2 regions of the Streptomyces sp. DSM 42067 genome follow, and region 1 is predicted to be linked to the other one. Evidence: predicted binding sites of a transcription regulator. Region 1 holds the regulator's gene; the other holds the start of a gene.
The links. The regulator HspR, encoded in region 1, represses chaperone genes until heat shock. The targets are predictions, from matches to a motif close to TTGAGNNNNNNNNNCTCAA.
Positions count from the first base shown of each region.

Region 2: a site for HspR is predicted at 1,569-1,587, ahead of lon (endopeptidase La). Genes of this name have one in related genera too.

Region 1 is NZ_CM147706.1:4,948,330-4,951,734, forward strand. Features, by position in the region: gene grpE (nucleotide exchange factor GrpE) at 1-629, shown strand, start outside; gene dnaJ (molecular chaperone DnaJ) at 684-1,868, shown strand; gene ACSMXV_RS22710 (heat shock protein transcriptional repressor HspR) at 1,873-2,325, shown strand; gene ACSMXV_RS22715 (hypothetical protein) at 2,613-3,405, shown strand, end outside.
Region 2 is NZ_CM147706.1:6,086,352-6,089,756, forward strand. Features, by position in the region: gene ACSMXV_RS27830 (SAM-dependent methyltransferase) at 1-509, opposite strand, end outside; gene ACSMXV_RS27835 (Type 1 glutamine amidotransferase-like domain-containing protein) at 635-1,354, opposite strand; gene lon (endopeptidase La) at 1,610-3,405, shown strand, end outside.

The DNA of each region.
Region 1 (3,405 bases):
TCCCCTCCGGCGCCACCGCAGAAGACGCCGAGTCGAAGGCCGCCGAGCCCAAGGAGGGCGCGGCGGCCCCGGCCGGGGACGCAACTCAGACGGCAGGCCTGACGGCCGAGCTGGACCAGGTGCGCACCGCGCTCGCCGAGCGCACGACGGACCTCCAGCGGCTGCAGGCCGAGTTCCAGAACTACCGCCGCCGGGTCGAGCGGGACCGGATCGCGGTCAAGGAGATCGCCATCGCGAACCTCCTGACCGAGCTCCTGCCCGTGCTCGACGACATCGGTCGCGCGCGGGAGCACGGCGAACTCGTGGGCGGGTTCAAGTCGGTGGCCGAATCCCTGGAGACGGTCGCCGCCAAGATGGGCCTGCAGCAGTTCGGCAAGGAGGGCGAGCCCTTCGACCCGACGATCCACGAGGCGTTGATGCACTCGTATGCGCCCGACGTCACGGAGACGACGTGCGTGGCGATTCTGCAGCCGGGGTACCGGTTCGGCGAGCGCACCATCCGCCCCGCGCGGGTGGCCGTCGCCGAGCCCCAGCCCGGCGCGCAGACCGTCAAGGCCGAGAAGGCCGACGGGAACGACGGTTCTTCGGAAGCGGCGGACAAGGAGAACGGTGGCCCGGACGAGGGCTGACGTCATACGAACGGTACGGATCGCCGTACGGACGAGGAAGGAGGGACGTCGGGGATGAGCACCAAGGACTTCATCGAGAAGGACTTCTACAAGGTCCTCGGCGTCCCCAAGGACGCCACCGAGGCCGAGATCAAGAAGGCGTACCGGAAGCTCGCCCGCGAGTACCACCCGGACGCCAACAAGGGGAACGCCAAGGCCGAGGAGCGCTTCAAGGAGATCTCCGAGGCGAACGACGTCCTCGGCGACCCCAAGAAGCGCAAGGAGTACGACGACGCGCGCGCCCTCTTCGGCAACGGCGGCTTCCGCCCCGGGCCGGGCGCGGGCGGCGGAACGTTCAATTTCGACCTGGGCGACCTCTTCGGCGGGGGACCCCAGGGCGGCGCGGGTGGTGCCGGGGGATTCGGCGGCGGACTCGGTGACGTCTTCGGGGGACTGTTCAACCGCGGTGGCGCGGGCGCGGGCACGCGGACGCAGCCGCGGCGCGGCCAGGACATCGAGTCCGAGGTCACGCTGAGCTTCACGGAGGCCGTGGACGGCGCGACCGTCCCGCTGCGGATGTCGTCGCAGGCGCCGTGCAAGGCCTGTTCCGGCACCGGCGACAAGAACGGCACGCCGCGTGTGTGCCCGACCTGCGTCGGCACCGGCCAGGTGGCGCGCGGCTCGGGCGGCGGCTTCTCGCTGACCGATCCCTGCCCCGACTGCAAGGGTCGCGGCCTGATCGCCGAGCACCCCTGCCTGGAGTGCAATGGCAGTGGCCGCGCCAAGTCGTCCCGCACCATGCAGGTCCGCATCCCCGCGGGGGTGACGGACGGCCAGCGGATCAGGCTCCGCAGCAAGGGCTCACCCGGTGAGCGGGGCGGCCCGGCGGGCGACCTGTACGTGGTCGTGCACGTCGACGCCCACCCGGTCTTCGGCCGCAAGGGCGACAACCTCACCGTCACCGTGCCGGTCACCTTCGCGGAGGCCGCGCTCGGTGGTGAGGTGAAGGTGCCCACGCTCGGCGGCCCGCCGGTCACGCTGAAGCTGCCGCCGGGCACGCCCAACGGGCGCACGATGCGCGCCCGTGGCAAGGGCGCGGTCCGCAAGGACGGCACCCGCGGCGACCTGCTGGTCACCGTCGAGGTCGCCGTGCCGAAGGACGTGACGGGCAAGGCCCGGGACGCCCTGGAGGCGTATCGCGAGGCGACCGCGGGGGACGACCCGCGGGCGGAGCTGTTCCAGGCCGCGAAGGGAGCATGACGCAATGGACGGCCGTCGGCGGAACCCTTACGAACTCACCGAAGAGACGCCGGTGTACGTCATCTCGGTGGCGGCCCAGCTGAGCGGGCTGCACCCGCAGACCCTGCGTCAGTACGACCGTCTCGGCCTGGTCTCCCCGGACCGCACCGCGGGCCGGGGCCGGCGCTACTCGGCCCGTGACATCGAGCTGCTCCGCCAGGTGCAGCAGCTGTCGCAGGACGAGGGCATCAACCTCGCCGGCATCAAGCGCATCATCGAGCTGGAGAACCAGGTCGTCGCGCTCCAGCAGCGCGTCGCGGAGCTCCAGGACGCGCTGGACGGCGCGGCGGCGACGATGCGGCAGCGCGAGGCGGCGGTCCATGCGTCGTACCGCCGGGATCTGGTGCCGTACCAGGAGGTGCAGCAGACCAGCGCGCTGGTGGTGTGGCGGCCGAAGCGGCAGCAGTCCTCGGACTGACGCAGTTCTCGGACTGACTCAGGCGCTTACGCGAAAAGGGGCCCGGAGAAGAAACCTCCGGGCCCCTTCGTCATGCCGTCATGAGGGCGGTTCCCGGGTCTGGCCAGGTCTGATCGGAGCGCATTGCGCTGACTGAAAAGGGTGATATCGGGCGGAATCGCCGGTCCGTTCCCTCTCCGTCCTCGACGCGCTCACCAAGGTGTCCCCCAGGGCGTCGGCCCGGCACGGCGTCGGCCTGTACGCGGCGCTTGCGCACCCCCTCGGTGACGAGAAGAGGTCCCACCTTGATGATCAGGCGAAGAGCGCGTCACCTCCTGCCTCTCGTACCTCTCGTACCGGTGGTGTTCGGACTGCTCATCGGCCTGGCTCCGGGGCCGACGAAGGCTCAGGAACGGTCCCCGGAACGGGCGATCGAGGCCACCGATGAGATCCGGGCGCCCGCGGCCAGGACCGCCACTCCGTCCGGGCACTTCCAGGCCGCCCAGCTGCCCCCGCTCGGACCCAGGCCCACGGAGACCGAGGAGGAGCTGCGCAGGTCCATGAAGATCCGTCCGCAGGAGCGCCCTGCGGACGGAACCGGTGACACCCCCCGGCGCCTGGCACCACCCGCCCCTCAGCTCAGCTTCGAGGGACTGAACGCGGGCTCCTGCTGCGCCCGCCCGCCGGACACCCATGGAGCCGTGGGTGTGAACCACTTCGTCGAGATCACCAACCACAGGGGCGTGGGCATCTTCCGGAAGTCGGACGGCGCGCTGGTCAAGAACACGACCCTCAACAGCTTCTTCGGCTACACGGCCAGGACCATCTTCGATCCCCGGGTCGTGTACGACCGGCGGTGGGACCGCTGGGTCGTCTTCGGCGTGGCCTTCCAGGAGAGCTCGACGGTCCAGTACGTCTTCCTCGGGGTGTCCAGGACCCCCGACCCCACGGGGGCGTACTACCTCTACAAGTTCGACGTGCCGGAGTCGACGGGCAACTTCTTCGACTACCCGCAGCTCGGCATGGACCAGGACGCCCTGATCGTCACCGCCAACATCTTCAGCGGGGACTCCTACGTCCGTACGCGGGCCTTCGGCATTC
Region 2 (3,405 bases), 1.1 Mb from region 1:
TCGACGGTTGTGGCGAGGTCGGCGAACTCGTCGGCGGCGAAACCGGCGTCGAGCGTCGCCCGGTCCGGCTCCCGCTCCCAGAAGCCGTCCCCGACGAGGACGCTGCCGCCCGGGGCGAGATGCCCGCGGGCGGCCCGGAGGGTGGGCAGCAGTCCGCCGAAGGCGTGGGCGGCGCCGACGCTGAGGACCAGGTCGTACGCGTGGGAGGCGGTGAACTCCGTCGCGTCCTGGTGGTGGAGGGTGAGCCGGTCGCCGATGCCGTACCGCTCGGCGGCCGCCCGGGCGCTCTCCAGGGACGCGGCGGCGAGGTCGACTCCGTCGGCCCGCAGCCCTGGCCGCCCGTCCAGGGCCCGCAGCAGCCACTCGCCGGAGCCGCAGCCGAGGTCGAGCAGACGCCCGGCCGCGCGCGGGAGCGCCCGTTCCAGAAGCCGTGCCACGGAGGCATCGCTCAGGGGTGCCGCTGTCGGGTGGTCGCCGTGGGCGAGTGCGCTGATCGTCTGCCGGTCCATCCGGGCATCGTGGCGGTGACCGGCCCTGCCTGTCTCGGGAATTAACCGGGCCGCCGAAGTCGAGGTAGGAGAGGCGATGCCCGTGCACGGTCGTGGCGGCGCGTTCCGGGTTCATGACGTTGCCGTCACAGGGATCGGGCGGTGAGTCGGGTTTCAGTGGTTTCCGGCGTGGGCCCGGTCGAGACGCTGCCGTCTCGGGCGACCCGGTGGAGCGCGGCGTCCGGTGTTCTCGTGACGACGTCGGCAAGGTCGCCTTCGACGAAGAGGGCGGCAACGCCGTCGTCCAGCGCCCAGCCGCCGGGCAGCGCCTCGCTCGCCACGGCGGAAAGATATGCCTGTCTGCGGCCGGCCTCGCTGTTGTAGTGCGGGCACATGCTGCCCGGCAGTAGCCCCAGTCCGCCGCGCAACGGTGCGAGTGGGCCGAAGGAGTCCGTGAGGCATGCCTCGAACCAGCAGGCCGCCCCGGCGCTGATCCCGCAGAGCAGCGTTCCGTTCGCGTATGCCTCGCGCAGGATGTCGTCCACGCCGTGCTCTCGCCACACGGCGAGCATGTTCACGGTGTTGCCGCCACCGACGTAAACGATGTCCTGGCTCAGCAGGCACGCGCGGAGATCCTCGTGGGTGCGCCGGAACAGCGGGAGATGGAGGGGCTCGCAGTCCTGGCGTCCCGCGAACGCGGTGTAGAAGCGTTCGATGTAGCCGTCTGCGTCACCGCTCGCCGTGGGCAGGAAGCAGACCTTCGGGCGCGTGCCCTTCGCATGACTCAGAACGAAGTCGTCGAGCACCGAGTCCGAGTCATCGGAGAACCCGCCGCCGAGCAGCACGATCTTCCGGACGGGGGTCATCGGTCGATACCGCGGTAGTCCATCCCGGCATCCTGGCGCAGCCGGCCCTGCCTGTCGCAGGAATTACGGGCCCTTGGGCACCGGACGTCTTCGTATCGGCCCTGTACCCCCTTCGTGCGGGCTCCTTACCGGCCCACACCCCAGCTGACCAGGTGAGCAGCCTTGATCGCTCGCAGCGAACACAGTGCGGGGAACATCTGCGGGCTCACGTGCATTGAGCCTGTACAGCTCAACTTGACTGCCGAAGGGGAGATCATGGCTTCGACGTCCACACCGCTCACCCTGCCCGTGCTGCCGCTCGACGACGAGGTCGTGCTGCCCGGGATGGTGGTTCCTCTGGACCTCACCGATGCCGACGTACGAGCCGCGGTGGAGGCCGCTCAGGCGGCGGCGCGGTCCAGTGGTGACAGCAAGCCGAAGGTGCTGCTTGTTCCACGCATCGACGGGACGTACGCCGCGACCGGTGTGCTCGGCACCGTCGAGCAGGTCGGGCGGCTCTCCGGCGGTGATCCCGGCGCGCTGATCCGCGGCCGCGGGCGGGTGCAGATCGGCGCCGGGACGACCGGGCCGGGTGCGGCGCTGTGGGTCGAGGGCCTGCAGGTCGACGAGACCGTGCCGGACCCGCTGCCCGGCGCGGTCTCCGAGCTCGTGAAGGAGTACAAGGCGCTCGCCACGAGCTGGCTGAACAAGCGTGGCGCGTGGCAGATCGTGGACCGCGTGACGCAGATCGACGACGTGTCGGCGCTCGCGGACAACTCCGGCTACTCACCGTTCCTGACCACCGCCCAGAAGGTGGAGCTCCTGGAGACCACCGACCCGGTCGCGCGCCTGAAACTCGCCACCGAGCAGCTGCGCGAGCACCTCGCCGAGCAGGACGTGGCCGAGTCCATCGCCAAGGACGTCCAGGAGGGCGTCGACAAGCAGCAGCGCGAGTTCCTCCTGCGGCGCCAGCTCGAAGCCGTACGCAAGGAGCTGCGCGAGCTCAACGGCGAGGACGGCGACGACGAGTCCGACGACTACCGCGCGCGCGTGGAGGCCGCCGACCTTCCCGAGAAGGTCCGCGAGGCCGCGCTCAAGGAGGTCGACAAGCTGGAGCGGTCGAGCGACCAGTCGCCCGAGGGCTCCTGGATCCGCACCTGGCTAGACACCGTGCTCGAGCTCCCGTGGCACGAGCGGACCGAGGACCAGTACGACATCCAGGGCGCCAAGGCCGTGCTCGACGCCGAACACGCCGGCCTGGAGGACGTGAAGGAGCGGATCACCGAATACCTGGCGGTGCGAAAGCGGCGCGCCGACCGGGGCCTGGGCGTGGTCGGCGGGCGGCGCGGGGGTGCCGTTCTCGCGCTCGTCGGCCCGCCCGGTGTCGGAAAGACCTCGCTCGGCGAGTCCGTGGCACACGCCATGGGGCGGAAGTTCGTGCGGGTCGCCCTCGGCGGCGTACGCGACGAGGCCGAGATCCGCGGTCACCGGCGTACGTACGTGGGTGCGCTCCCCGGCCGTATCGTCCGCGCCATCAAGGAGGCCGGGTCCATGAACCCGGTCGTCCTGCTCGACGAGATCGACAAGGTCGGCTCCGACTTCCGGGGCGATCCCGCGGCCGCGCTGCTCGAAGTCCTGGACCCGGCGCAGAACCACACCTTCCGGGACCACTACCTGGAGGTGGAGCTCGACCTGAGCGACGTCGTCTTCCTCGCCACGGCCAACGTCCTGGAGGCAATCCCGGAGGCGCTGCTCGACCGTATGGAGCTCGTCCGGCTCGACGGCTACACCGAGGACGAGAAGGTCGTCATCGCCCGGGACCACCTGCTGCCGCGCCAGCTGGAGCGAGGCGGGCTCAGCGAGGACGAGGTCACCATCGACGAGGGCGCGCTGCGCAGGCTCGCCGGTGAGTACACGCGCGAGGCGGGCGTACGGAACCTCGAGCGCTCCATCGCCCGGCTGCTGCGCAAGGTCGCGGCCCAGCACGAACTCGGCGAGCGGAAGCTGCCGTTCACGGTCACGGAGGGCGACCTCCGCGGGCTGATCGGGCGGCCGCACCACGTGCCCGAGTC